Regions from separate parts of the Streptomyces sp. NPDC032091 genome, predicted to be linked through region 1. Evidence: riboswitches for the same ligand, from Rfam matches in the RefSeq annotation. Region 1 holds a riboswitch; the other holds the start of a gene.
What was found. A riboswitch is a leader RNA that binds a small molecule or an ion and turns the genes downstream of it on or off. The one in region 1 is predicted to bind cobalamin.
Positions count from the first base shown of each region.

Region 2: linked by a shared signal. The riboswitch ahead of ACZ5NJ_RS24980 (ABC transporter substrate-binding protein) and the one ahead of ACZ5NJ_RS04805 (acyl-CoA thioesterase) in region 1 are both predicted to bind cobalamin.

Region 1 is NZ_JBVILR010000002.1:397,464-404,421, forward strand. It holds gene ACZ5NJ_RS04790 (FG-GAP-like repeat-containing protein) at 1-291, shown strand, start outside; gene ACZ5NJ_RS04795 (SDR family oxidoreductase) at 331-1,071, opposite strand; gene ACZ5NJ_RS04800 (helix-turn-helix transcriptional regulator) at 1,198-2,037, shown strand; gene ACZ5NJ_RS04805 (acyl-CoA thioesterase) at 2,047-2,475, opposite strand; cobalamin riboswitch at 2,598-2,827, opposite strand; gene ACZ5NJ_RS04810 (EF-hand domain-containing protein) at 3,041-3,532, shown strand; gene ACZ5NJ_RS04815 (SRPBCC family protein) at 3,546-3,965, opposite strand; gene ACZ5NJ_RS04820 (MarR family winged helix-turn-helix transcriptional regulator) at 3,962-4,429, opposite strand; gene ACZ5NJ_RS04825 (DUF1203 domain-containing protein) at 4,491-5,003, opposite strand; gene ACZ5NJ_RS04830 (amidohydrolase) at 5,210-6,400, shown strand; gene ACZ5NJ_RS04835 (CGNR zinc finger domain-containing protein) at 6,432-6,958, opposite strand, start outside.
Region 2 is NZ_JBVILR010000016.1:180,337-187,294, forward strand. It holds gene ACZ5NJ_RS24960 (NAD(P)H-dependent amine dehydrogenase family protein) at 52-1,134, shown strand; gene ACZ5NJ_RS24965 (carboxymuconolactone decarboxylase family protein) at 1,131-1,610, shown strand; gene ACZ5NJ_RS24970 (GMC oxidoreductase) at 1,672-3,327, opposite strand; gene ACZ5NJ_RS24975 (DUF4352 domain-containing protein) at 3,432-3,941, opposite strand; cobalamin riboswitch at 4,038-4,179, shown strand; gene ACZ5NJ_RS24980 (ABC transporter substrate-binding protein) at 4,215-5,213, shown strand; gene ACZ5NJ_RS24985 (FecCD family ABC transporter permease) at 5,210-6,232, shown strand; gene ACZ5NJ_RS24990 (ABC transporter ATP-binding protein) at 6,229-6,958, shown strand, end outside.

The DNA of each region.
Region 1 (6,958 bases):
TTCACCCAGACCGTCCTGGCGGACTTCAACGGGGACGGGCAGGCGGACATCGTCGCCAAGGACGGCTCCGGCACGTTGAAGATGTGGACGCACAACGCGGGCGGCTACTTCAACAACGCCAAGGACGTCACCGGCGGCTGGAACTTCTCCCAGACCACCGCCGGAGCCCTCACCAAGGACGGCCACGCGGGCCTCATCGCCCGAGACGACACCACCGGAACCCTGAAGGCCTGGGCGGGCCGGGGCGATGGCACCTTCGCCTCCGCCCGCGACCTCACCGGGGGCTGGTAGGAGGCCGCGCGCCCCGGGAGCACGGGCCGGCTCCGCCGCTCACTGGGTGCTCGCGGAGGGACGGACCACGATCTCGTTGACGTCGACCTCGGGCGGCTGGGAGACGGCGTAGGCGATGGCGTCCGCGATGGCGCCGGCCGGCAGCGCGACCGAGCGGTAGCTGCGCATCGCCTCCCGGGCGGCCGGATCCGTGAGGTGGTCGGCGAGTTCGGACACGGTCACCCCGGGGGAGACCACCGTCACCCGGACGTCGCCGGCGGACTCCTTGCGCAGACCCTCGCTGATCGCGCGGACGGCGTACTTGGTGGCGCAGTAGACGGCGGCGGTGGGCACGACCTCGTACGCTCCGACGGACGCGACGTTGACGACGTGCCCGCCGCCCTGGGCGCGCATCCCGGGGAGCACGGCGGCGATCCCGTGCAGGACGCCCCGCACGTTCACGTCGATCATCCGGTCCCACTCCCGCGTCCGTAGCTCCTCCAGCGGCGAGAGCGGCATGACGCCCGCGTTGTTGACCAGCACGTCCACCCGCCCGTAGCGCTCGCGGGCGGCCCGGACGAACCCCTGCACATCGGCGAGGTCGGTGACGTCCAGCCGGCGGGCCTCCGCCGTGCCGCCGCTGGCGGTGATCTCCCGGGCGATCCGCTGGAGACGCTCGGTGCGGCGTGCTCCGAGGAACACGCGGTGGCCGTCGGCGGCGAGCCGGCGGGCGGTCGCCTCACCGATCCCGCTGCTCGCCCCGGTGACGGCGACGACCTTGGCCATGTGGGTACTCAACATCCCGGCTCCCTCTTTCTCGGCAGGGCACCGACTCTGCGCCGGGCGCCGCGCAGCCACCAGGCCGCACCCCGCCTGGGTGCGGCACACCCAGGCACCGCCCGCGGCCGGCGCCCTAACCTTCAGGTCATGACCGGCAACCACCTGGGTGAGTTCCTGCGCGCACGCCGCGCCTCCGTCCGACCGGACGAGGTCGGCATGGCGAGCCACGGCCTGCGCCGGGTACCGGGGCTACGGCGCGAGGAGGTGGCCGTCCTGGCCGGCGTGAACGCCGACTACTACACCCGCCTGGAACAAGGCCGCGAACGCCACCCCTCGCCCCCCGTCGTGGACGCCCTCGGCCGCGCCCTGCTCCTCGACGCCGACACCGCCGCCCACCTGCACCGGCTGGCCGGCACGAGCCCGGCCCGCCCCCACCGCACCGACATGCCCCGGGCCGACCCCGCCCTGCGGACGCTGATCGACGGCTACCCCGACACCCCCGCCTTCGTCATCGCCCCGACCCTCGACGTCCTCGCCGCCAACGCCCTCGCCGAAGCCCTCTACGCCCCCTTCGACCCGGCGGACAACCTCGCCACGATGGTCTTCCTCGACCCGGCGAGCCGCCCCTTCCACCCCCGGTGGGACCACACGGCCGAAGCCGTCGTCGGCCACCTCCGCGAAGCCGAAGGCCTGCATCCCGCACACCCCCGGCTGCGCGTCCTCGTCGACGGACTGCGCGCACGCAGCGCGGACTTCGCCCGCCTGTGGAGCACCCACACCGTCCGCGCCAAGACCCGCGCGGCCAAGCACTTCCTCCACCCCGACGTCGGCGCCCTGCACCTCACCTACCACGCCTTCGACGTACGGGCCGCCCCGGGCCAGCAGCTCGTCGTCTACCAGGCGGAGCCCGGCAGCCCCAGCGCACAGGCCCTGCGCCTGCTCGGCTCCGTACACGCCACACCGACACCCGCCGCCGCGAGGTACTGACGTCGCCGCCTACGCCTCCAGCAGACCGGGGACCGGTCGCGGCCGCCCCTCGGCGTCTATGGCGACGAAGGTCAGGCGGGCCGTGGCCACGTCGGTCGCGGGAGTGGTGGTGGCGTTCCAGCGTTCGGCGGTGACGCGTACGCCCACCGTCATCGAGGTGCGGCCGGCGCGTTCGAGGAGGGCGTGGACGGTGAGGAGGTCCCCGGCGCGGGCCGGGGCGAGGAAGGTCATGCGGTCCACGGAGACCGTCACGGCCGGCCCGTCGGCATGGCGGCCGGCCGAGGCCGCGGCCGCGTCGTCGATGAGCTTCATGACGACGCCTCCGTGGATGGTGCCGTAGAGGTTGGTGTCGTGCTCGCTCATGATGTGGGCGAGGGTCACCCGGGAGTCGGCGGGCGCCTTGTGGGCGCGGGAGCCTGCGGTGATGTCCGTGGTCACGGAACTCTCCTTCGCGAGTCGTGGCTCGACCCGACGGCGTTCGGGGCGCGAAGGAGCGGCGGGCACGCTGTGCCCGCTGCCGCCGGCCCGCCCACGAGGCCCTCGGGTCTCCGTACGCGCTCGTCGCGCACGGGCAGCGGGCAGGTCTTCGGACTCGCGGACACGCCTGCCGGTCTCCCGGCGGGCACCTACTGGCCGTCGCTTCCCAGGACCGGCTCCGGTCCCAGTGCGTATGACGGCGGTCGTTCCCGCTCACCGCTGCGGGGCAGTCCCGGATTCCCACCGGGTTCCCTCTTACGACGCACCACGCCACGGAGTTGACGGGGGGCGAACCAGCTGCGCCCTCACCTTACGCGGTCTCCTTCCCCGGGCTGCCGGTGTGGTGCGAACGGGTGATGTGCGGGCCGGGGGAGGGGATGAGGTTCCGGCGTATCGATTCGCCTCCGGTGCGCTGCTTCTAAGGTCGCTGACAGTGCTCAGAGCGAGCGTCGTCGTGCGTCCAAGGCAGCCGGGAGGCCCCGTGTCCCAGTCCGTGTCCGATTCTCCGCGGCACCGCATCTTCGCCATGCTGGATGTCGATGGTGACGGTGTGGTGACCCATGACGAGTACCTCGGACGGGTGGAGCGGGTGGCGTCGGCCATGGGCCGCGACACCTCGCACCCGGTCGTCGTGGCGTCGCGGGCGGCGCACGAGGCGGTCTTCGCGGACATGGACGGTGACCACGACGGCCGGGTGACCTTCGAGGAGTACCGCGCGTGGGTGGGGCATGACGCGTTCGAGCGCTCCTGCCGGCCCGCGCTGGGCTCCCTGTTCGACATCGCGGACGCCGACGGCGACGGGCGCCTGGACCGTGCGGAGTTCACCCGCATGCGCACGGCGGCCGGAAACGCCGAGTCCGACGCCGCGGCGGCCTTCGACGGCCTGGACGTCGACCGTGACGGGCTGATCGACCGGGACTCCTACCTGGCGGGGATCAAGGCGTTCGTCACCACCGGTACGTCGCCCATGGCCGCCTCGTACGGCACCGGCCGCCCTGTGCCCGACACCGTGCGCTGAACCCCGCCCGGTGTCACGCCGCACTTTCCAGGATGCTTTTGAGCGTGGCCAGTTCGGTGTCCACGAGGGCCGTCTGCGCGTCGAAGTAGGCATCGGTGAAGGCGGGCGGCTGGAAGAAGGTCATCATGAACTCCGCTCCGGTGCCGTTGGCGACGACGCGGGCCGGGACCTGCCAGGACGCCTGCTCCTCCACGTAGTCGTGGTCGAGGAGACCGAATGCGGCGTTGGCGCGGATGCGGAGCCGGGCGGGCCCGTGCGGGGTGGCCATCAGCCACCAGTCGGGGTCGTCGGTGGGTTCGATGGCCTTGACGTTGACGACGGCCCAGGCGGGCCAGTTCGCGGGGTCGCGGAGGTAGGCGAAGACCTCCGCGGCGGGACGGTCGATGCCGACGGTCTTGGTCACCGAGCGGGCGGTGGCGTGGGGGGTGTTCATGGCGGGGCCTTTCCGGGGGCAGGGGGGTCGGGTGGGACGTCGCCGACCAGACCGCGGATCCAGTCCTCCAGCAGGAGGCGCCGGGCCGGGTCGAGGTGGGCGAAGAAGTGGGCGTCGTTGAGATCGGCGATCTCCGCCAGGCGCGGTGTGAGGTCGCGGCCGGCCTCGGTGAGGGTGAGCCGCATGATGCGCCGGGATCCGGGGTCGCTCTCGCGGGACATCAGCCCCTTGGCGATCAGCCGGTCGACCAGGCGGGAGACCGCGCCGGCGTCGATGCCGACGTAGCGGGCCACCTCCCGGGTGGTGCTGGCGTCGTCACGGTGGACGGTGATGAGGACCGCCCACTGGGAGACGGTCACCCCGTGTTCCGCGAGTTGTTTCTCGAAGCGGCCGTGGACCTCGTCGGAGAGCCGGCGCAGCCAGTACCCGAGGTGGTCGCGAAGACCGCTGCTTGATGCTGTCACCCTCCCAGCATCATTGTCGAGACAACTGTTGTCAAGACAACGAATGCCAGGCACTCTCCGGTCAGGGCCTGCGCACCTCGTACAGGAAGCAGCCGTACTCCACCGCCCGTACGTGGACGAGGGCGACGTCCGGGGAGGCGAAGGCCGTGCGCAGGGCCTGGTCCACGGCCGCCTGCGACTGGGCGGGATCGTCCGGCAACCGCACGATCGCGCCACCGGTGATGTGGCCCGCAGTGTCGTAGCGGCGGAAGGCGCGCAGCGCTCCGGTCTCGGCGAACGCATGGCCGGAGACCGGATCCGGGCCCTCACAGCGGCCGGAGTGGACGAAGACGGGGCCGGTCTCGTCATAGGCTCCCGGGTCGCAGCCCACCTCCGCCGCCCACCTGCGCAGCGGAGCGTACGACACCAGCGAGATCCGCTCATCGGCGCGGCTCCGGCGCAGACAGCAGCGCAACGGTGCTCCTGCCGCGTCAAGGGCATAGGGGCGAGGGACGACACCGGCGTCGTCGTGGTCGCGGAGCTCCTGGAGGACGTGGGGGGCGATGGCCAACGGGCGGTAGGTCAGTGTGGTCATGCGCCCAGCCTGCGCGACGTGGTCCGCGGACGCTGGCCGGAATCCGACCACGAGCTCGATCGCACGGGCATGCCACTCCCCGTCCGGGTTTGTGCGGAGCGCCCCGGGGCACGCGCGGCACGAGCAGGAGCGTTCGCGGCCGGAATCCCGAACGCCACAGGCCGAACCCCACAGGCCGGACGCCACCCCCTGACATGGGAGGACACGTGTCGCCCCCTGAAGGCCCGTACGCCCGGATCGAGGACGAGGTGGCCTCGCGCGCCGGCAGGCTCTGGGACATCGGTTGCGCCCTGCACCGCGACCCCGAGCCCTCCTACGCGGAGCATCGGGCCTGCGCCCTGCTGAGCGCCGAGCTCGAACAGGAGGGCTTCGCCGTCGAACGGGGCACGGCCGGACTGCCGACCGCGTTCGTCGCCCGCTCCGGCAGCGGCGAAGGGCCTCGGGTGGCCCTGCTCATGGAGTACGACGCCCTGCCCGGCCTGGGGCACGCGTGCGGGCACAACCTGATCGCGGCCGCCGGGCTGGGCGCGGCGGCCGCGGTGCGGGCGGCGCTCGGTGACGCACCGGGCACGGTGCTCGCCGTGGGCACACCGGCCGAGGAGCGCGGCGGCGGCAAGGTGGCGCTGGCCTCGGCCGGGGTCTTCGACGGCGTGGACGCCGCTCTCATGTTCCACCCCGGGGTGCACAGCTGGGCGTGGGCGCCGTTGACCGCGCAGCGCCAGGTCCGGGTCGGCTTCCACGGCCGCGCCGCCCACCCCACCGGCAACCCGACGGAGGGCATCGACGCGCTCGCCGCCCTGATCCAGCTGTTCAACACCACCGCCGTACTGAGCAGGCGGCTCCCGCCCGGCTCGCACCTCCAGGGCATCGTGACGCACGGGGGCGAAGCCACCAACGTGGTGCCCGCGTACGCCGAGGGGCTGTTCGGGCTGCGCGGGGCCACGACGGGCGCGCTCGACGAGCTGGCGGCGGAACTCGCCTCGTGCGCCCGGGGGATCGCCACGGCGACACGCACCACGGCCGAGGTCACCCCGGTCGGCGCCGGATACCGGCACTTCCGCAACAACCGGGCGCTGTCCGACCGGTTCGCCCACCACATCCGGCGGGCCGGAATCGAGGTCGGCAGTCCGGCGCCCGGTGTGTACCTCGGATCGTCGGACATCGGTGACGTGAGCCACCGCGTTCCGGCCATCCACCCGTTCGTGGCCATCATGGACGAACCGGGCTCCGACCACACGGCCGGCTTCGCGCGCGCCGCGGCCTCCGCGCGAGGGCGGCGGGCGATGCTCGCCTCGACGCGGGCGCTGGCCTGCACGGCGGCGGACGTGCTGAGGGACGCCGCGTTGCAGGAGACGGCCTGGGCCCAGCTGCGACATCAGGCGGCGACGGGCACCTGATCCCGGAGGGGCCCGTCTCGGCTCTTGGGTCCTACGTCTCCGACGGCGGCGCGTCGCTGCTGTCGCGCTGCCGTCGGCGGTGCTTGCGCATGGACACCTGGGAGCCGCAGCCCGTACTGCAGTACAGCCCCGCACCGTTGCGGGTGCGGTCGAGGAAACCGAAGTGGCACGGGGGGTTCCGGCAGGCCTTGATGCGCCCCCAGTCGCCGCTCTGCGCGAACGTCGTCACCGCGGCCAGTACGGTTCCGAACACCCGCGGCACCCCCGTCTGTGGCGAGGCCAGCTCCACACCGCCGGCCGTGACCACCGGCGCCAGGGGGTAGAGCGCCCCCACGCGGCGCAGGTGCCGCTCGGCGCGCAGCAGCGGCTCACCGAGGCTCTCCTCATCGCCCGAGTGGGCGAGCAGCAGGGTCACCAGGGCATCGCGCAGCTCCCGTGCGACGGCGGCGTCGGCGTCGGTCACCACGGTGTCGCCGCCGAACTCCTCGCGCTCCGCCAGCCATGCCGCGAACGCGTTCCCGTCCTCGAACAACTCCCGGCGGCCCGATCCGTCCGCGC
Region 2 (6,958 bases), on a different contig from region 1:
ACATCCTCCGCGCCCCTGGGTTCCTCCACGCCCCGTCGCTACCCTCCGCGCATGATTCCCACGGTGGTCTGGGGCACGGGCAACGTAGGCCGCGCGGCGATCCGCGCCGTCGAGGCCCACCCGGCGCTCGCACTCACGGCAGTGATCGTCCACAACCCCGCCAAGGTCGGCCGCGACGCGGGCGAACTCGCCGGGCTCGACCGCCGGCTGGGGGTGGCCGCGACCGACGACATCGCAGCGGTCCTCGCCGCCCGCCCCGCCGCCGTCGTCTACGCGGCCTCCGGCGACGTCCGCCCCGACGACGCCCTCGCCGACATCACCCGCGCCATCGCGGCGGGCGCGGCCGTCGTCAGCCCGGCCCTCTACCCCCTCTACGACCACCGCAGCGCCCCGCCGGAGTTCCGCGACCCGGTCCTCGCCGCGATAGCGGAGGGCGGCGGCTCGCTCTTCGCCTCCGGCGTCGACCCCGGCTGGGGCAACGACGTGCTGCCGCTCCTGCTCAGCGGACTGGGCACCACCGTGGACGCGATCCGCTGCCAGGAGATCTTCGACTACTCCACCTACGACCAGCCGGACTCCGTCCGCGACCTGGTCGGTATGGGCCGGCCCATGGACCAGGAGCCGATGATGCTCATGCCCTCGGTGCCGACCATGGTGTGGGGCGGCCAGATCCGCATGATGGCCCGCGCCCTCGGCGTCGAACTCGACGACATCCGCGAGACCTCCGACCGGCGCGCCCTCGACGCCACCGTCACCACCCCCACCATGGGCGAGTTCGAGGCCGGCACCCAGGGCGCCATCCGCTTCGAGGTCCAGGGCATCGTCGCAGGCGAGCCCCGCATCGTCATCGAACACGTCACCCGCATCCACGCCTCCTGCGCCCCCGACTGGCCCTCCCCGCCCGACGGCGGAGCCGGCGCCCACCGGGTCGTCATCGAGGGAAGCCCGCGCATCGAGGTCACCGTCGAGGCCACCGACGAGGGCGGGAACCGCTCGGCGGGCGGCAACGCCACCGCCGTCGGCCGGCTGGTCGGCGCCATCGACTGGCTGGTGGAGGCGGAACCCGGGCTCTACGACGCCCTCGACGTCCCGCTGCGCCCCGCAGTCGGCAAACTGGGAAGGAAACAGCCATGAGGATCGACGTCCCGGACGGTCGGCACCCCATCGAGTACGTGTGGGGCGACCTGGTCCCCGGCATCGGCATGGCCGCCGCCAACTTCTCCCTGTCGGTGTACGCCCACACCACCCTGGGCCTGCGCGAGTTCGAGGCCGCCCGGCTGCGCATCGCGCAGATCAACGGATGTGTCTTCTGCCTGGACTGGCGCACCGACCGGGACGGGGAGAAGGTCGAGGAGGACTTCGCCGACGCGGTCACCGAGTGGCGCACCACCGAGGCCTTCGACGACCGCACCCGTCTCGCCGCCGAATACGCCGAGCGCTACGCCCTGGACCACCACCACCTCGACGAGGAGTTCTGGGAGCGGATGACCGCGCACTACACGCAGGTGGAGATCGTGGAGCTGAGCATGAGCATCGGCTCGTGGCTCGCCTTCGGCCGCCTCAACCACGTCCTGGGCCTCGACAGCGTCTGTGTGCTGCCGGGGAGCTGAACGGTGCCGGGGCCGGCCCGGGCGCGCGCTGCGTCCGGCCGGCCCCGGTGACCGTCCGCCCTCAGAGGTCCGTGGCGATGATCTTCTCTATGTTCCGCTCGGCCAGAGCCGTGATCGTCACGAACGGGTTGACGCTGGTGTTGCCGGGGATCAGCGCCCCGTCGATGACGTACAGGCCCGGGTGGCCGTGCAGCCGGCCGTAGTTGTCGGTGGCCTTGCCCAGCACCGCGCCGCCGAGCGGGTGGTACGTGAGGTGGTCGCCCCAGACCTTGTTGGTGCCGAAGAGGTCGCTGCGGTAGATCGTCCCCTCCTTCGCGTTGATCTTGTCGAAGATGGTCTTCGCCATGTCGATCGACGGCTGCTTCCAGGCGGTCTGCCAGTTCAGCTCGACCTTGCCCGTCGCCGCGTTCCAGGTGAACTGGGCGCGGTTGGGGTTCTTGGTGATGGAGAGGTAGAAGGAGGCGTAGGTCTCGATGCCGGTCGGAAGCGGGGCCACCTCGGCGAAGGCGCCGCCCGCGTCCCAGTTGTCGATGCCCCCGCAGGGGATGGACGCCTGCACCTTGCCCGTCGGGTCCCACAGGTGGTTCGCCCGGCCGCACATGACGTTGCCGTTGTCGCCCCAGCCCTTGCCGATCTCGTCGTTGAGCAGCGGCAGCGCCCCGGTGGCCTTCAGCCGGACCAGCAGCTTGCTGGTGCCGACGCTGCCGGCGGCGAAGAACACCCGGTCGGCGGTGACGCTCTTGACGGCGACCACGTCGCCGGAGGTGTTCAGCTCCTCCATGGCGACCGTGTAGCCGCCACCGTCCGAGGGGGAGACGGTGGTGACGCGGTGCAGGGGGGAGATGGCCACCTTGCCGGTCGCCCGCGCGGTGGCGAGGTAGGTCTTCTGGAGGGACTTCTTGCCGGCGTTGTTGCCGTAGAGGATCTCCCCGTCCACGGCGGACTTGGGGACGGTTCCGGCCACCTCCTGCTTCATGTAGTCCCAGTCGTAGACGTCGGGCACGAAGACGAAGGGGAAGCCGGAGCGCTGGGCGTGCCTGCGGCCCACGCGGGCGAACTGGTAGCAGTCCACCGTCTCGAACCAGTCGGGGTCGACGAGGCCCACCCCGAGGCCGGCGTTGGCCCGGGGGTAGTAGGTGGAGTACATCTCGTCGGGGTCCACCGTGGGGAGGATCGCGGCGAAGTTCTGCCGCTTGGGGGTCACCGCCATACCGCCGTTGACGAGCGAGCCGCCGCCGACGCCGCGGCCCTGGTAGACGATGATCCCGCCCATCTCCTCGGCGTCGAGGATGCCCGTGTACTTCGGGACGTCCTTGTCGATGGGGAAGCCGAGGAAGTTGCTCAGCGGCGCCTTCGTGCGGGTGCGCAGCCAGAAGGAGCGGTAGTCGGGCTTGGTGGTGTTGGCGAAGATCTTGCCGTCGGTGCCCGGGGTGTCCCAGGCCATGCCCATCTCGACCATGTGGACGTCGACGCCGGCCTGGGCGAGCCGCAACGCGGCGACCGAGCCGCCGTAACCGGTGCCGATGACGAGGGCCGGGACACGGGTCCCGGACGCGAGGGGGGCGTGCGCGACGGTGGAGCCGGTGGCGGGATTCGCGCGGGCGGCGCTGGTGTTGACGGAAAGCGCCATGGCTCCCAGAAGAGAACCGGTTCCAGCGATGAATCCGCGCCGGGAGACACCCTTGGACACCTTGCTGTGCAGGGACTTGTCACTCATGTGGCGTTCCTCACTCTCGATGGAGTGGGAACAAGTTCTACTGTCGAGTGCCTGCTAAGTCACTAGATGCGTCGAGATAATTTCCGGCCGGTTTCCGCAGGGCCTCAGGACAGGCTCCAGTGCGCGACGTCGTCTCCGAGCCCGGAGTCCAGTGCGAACTGCACCGCCGCCGGGCGGGCTTCCCGCGGCAGCCGGAAGACGACGTAGCCCGCGGCCGACCGGCCCGGGGCGAGGGTGAGGGTGTCGGGAAGGGCCGGGCCCGCGTCCGTGGCATCCCCGAGACCGGTGAACCGCCGCCCTGTGGTGTCCAGGAGGTGCGCGGACGGGGCGGGGGAGTCCTCGTACGGCACGGTCCCCGTGTTCTCCAGGCGCAGCTCCACGGCGACCAGCCGGTCGGCCCCGGGCGCCGGCGCCGGGCCCGCGGGGTCGACGACCCGGGTGAGGGTGACGTCGAGGCGCTCCCCGGGCCGGTCACCGTCGAGGGAGACGGTCTCGCCGGAGCCGCCGGTGCCCGCGCCGAGCAGCAGCGCCGCGAGGAGGGGAGCCAGGAGGAGACGGGCGGCCTTGGCCGCGCGCCCCGGACCCGCGTGGCCCGTGTGGCTGCCGTGACGCATGACCGACCTCCTCCACCCCCCTCGCCGCCCACGATCCTCCGTACGGGCCGGTCCCGCCACCGGCGGCGTTCGAGGGCCTTCATGGGGCAAACACCGCATCTGGCAGACTTGGCCGCATTGTCCCGGGCGGTGCAGGACAGGAAACCGGTGCGAATCCGGTGCGGTCCCGCCACTGTGACCGGCGGCCCCTTGCACGGGGCCCCGGGAGTCAGACACTGACGCGCCGCCTCTTCACTTCGACCGGGGACGAGGATCCCCCGGAGAGGCCTCACCATGCCGCGTTTCCGCGCAGCCCTGCGCCCGCTCCCCGCGCTCGCGCTCCTGACGACACTGACGACCCTGACCGCGTGCGCCGGTCCGTCCGGGGCGGGAGGGTCCGCTCCCGGCGCGCACGCGGCGCCCGGGTTCCCGTACACCGTCACCAACTGCGGTGTCGCCACCACCTACCAGGCCCCGCCCCGACGCGCCGTCACCATGAACCAGCACGCCACCGAGATGCTGCTCGCCCTCGGCCTGCAGGACCGGATGGCGGGCACGGCGTACCTCGACGACTCCGTCCTCCCGGCCTACCGGAGCGCCTACGCGGGCATCAAGGTCCTCGCGAAGGAGTACCCCTCGAAGGAGGTCCTCCTCGGCGCCGACCCGGACTTCGTGTACGGCGGCTACTCCAGCGCCTTCGACAAGGGGCAGGGCCGCGACCGGGAGGGGCTGGCCGCGTCCGGCATCGGCTCCCGGCTCAGCGTCGAGTACTGCACCCCGGGCCGGGTCGGGCTCGCGCAGCTGAAGACCGAGATCACCGAGGTCGCCCGGACCTTCGGCGTGCCCGAGCGCGGCACGGCCCTGATCGAGGAGGAGCAGCGCCGGATCGACGCCGTCACCGCGCGGGTCAAGGACCGGGCCCGCCCGGCCGTCTTCGTCTACGACTCGGGCGAGGGCTCCGCCTTCACCTCCGGGGGCAACGGCATCGGCAACGAGATCGTCTCCCTCGCCGGGGGGACGAACGTCTTCGCCGACCTCGACGCCACCTTCGGCGACGTGTCGTGGGAGAAGGTCATCGAGCGCGGGCCCGAGGTCGTCCTCATCTACGACTACGGCGGCACCACCGTGGAGACCAAGAAGCAGCGCCTGTTGAACGATCCGGCACTGGCGGAGGTTCCCGCGGTGAAGAACCGGCGGTTCGTCGTGCTCCCGCTCTCCTCGGCCGTCCTCGGCGTGCGCGTCGCCGACGCCGTGGAGTCCCTGGGCCGCCAGTTGCACCCCGACGCCGCGTGACCGGCCGCCGTCGCACCGCGGCCGTACTGGTGCTGCTGGCGGCCGCGCTGGCGGGCTCGGCGGTGGCGGGGCTGGCGCTGGGGCCCGTGCGCATCGGTCCCGGACAGGTGCTCGACGCCCTGTCGGGCGGGCCCGGGCGTCGCGGAGCCTTCGCTTCCATCGTGTGGGACGTCCGGATGCCGCGGGTGCTGCTCGGGGCCGTGGTCGGCGCCGGCCTCGCGGTCGCGGGCGCCGTGCTCCAGGCCCTCGTCCGCAACGCGCTCGCGGACCCCTTCCTGCTGGGGGCCTCCTCGGGCGCCTCGGCGGGGGCCGTGCTGGTCATCGTGCTGGGCGTGGGGGCGGGCGGCGCCGTCGGGCTCCCGCTGGCCGCCTTCGCCGGCTCCCTCGCCGCGCTCGTCGCCGTCTACGCGCTGGCCCGGCGCGGCGGCACCATGACCACGGGCCGGCTGATCCTGGCCGGGGTGGCCGTGCAGTACGTGCTGTCCGCTCTGACCAGCCTGGTGCTCGTGCTGGCCGCCCATCCGGACCAGATGCGGTCCGTGCTGTTCTGGACCCTCGGCGGCCTGGGCGGGGCCCGCTGGCACGAACTCGCCCTGCCGGCCGCCGCGCTGCTGGCCGGAACCGCTCTGCTCGTCGCCCTCGCACGCCCGCTGGACCTGCTGCTCGCCGGGGAGGAGGGGGCGCGGACCCTCGGCCTGGACACCGGCCGCTTCCGGGCCGCCGTCTTCGTCCTCGCCTCCCTCGTGATCGGGGTGCTCGTGGCCTACAGCGGGGCGATCGGTTTTGTCGGGCTGATGGTTCCGCACGCCGCCCGCATGGTGGTGGGGGCCGGGCACCGGGCGCTGCTGCCCGTCTGCGCGCTCGCCGGGGCGGTGTTCCTGACCCTGGCCGACCTGCTGGCCCGCACGGCGGCCGCGCCCGAGGAGATACCCGTCGGGGTGGTCACCGCGCTGGTGGGCGGCCCGTTCTTCCTGTGGATGCTGCGCAGGTCCACCCGGAGCGAGGGGGTGGCCGGATGACGGGCCGTCCGGCGGAACTCGCGGTCGAGGCCCTGCGTTACGCGGTCGACGGGCGCACGCTGCTGGACGGCGTCGGCCTCGCCGCCCGGCCGGGCGAGACGGTCGGGGTCGTCGGGCCGAACGGCAGCGGCAAGACGACCCTGCTGCGCTGCGTCTACGGCACCCTGCAGCCCACCGCAGGCCGGGTGCTGCTCGACGGGGCCGATGCCGCCGCGCTGGGCGTCAAGGAGCGCGCCCGGCGGGTGGCGGTGGTCCCGCAGGACGCGGCGGGCACCTTCGGGCTGACGGTCCGCGAGGTCGTGTCCATGGGCCGCAGCCCGCACAAGCGGTTCTGGGAGCAGGACGGTCCGGACGACCGCCGGCGCGTCGCCGACGCCTTGGAAGGCGTCGGCGCCTCCGCCTTCGCCGGGCGCCGCTTCGACGGGCTCTCGGGCGGTGAGCGCCAGCGTGCGCTCGTCGCCCGCGCCCTCGTGCAGGAGCCCGGGCTGCTGGCGCTGGACGAGCCGACGAACCACCTGGACATCCGCTGTCAGCTGGAGGTCCTGGGCCTGGTCCGGCGGCTTCCCGTGACGAGCCTGCTCGTGCTGCACGACCTCAACCTGGCCGCGTCCTTCTGCGACCGGCTGTACGTGCTGTCCGGCGGCCGGGTGGTGGCGCAGGGGGCGCCGCGGGACGTGCTCACGGAGCAACTGCTGGCGGAGGTCTACGGGGTCCGCGCCCATGTCG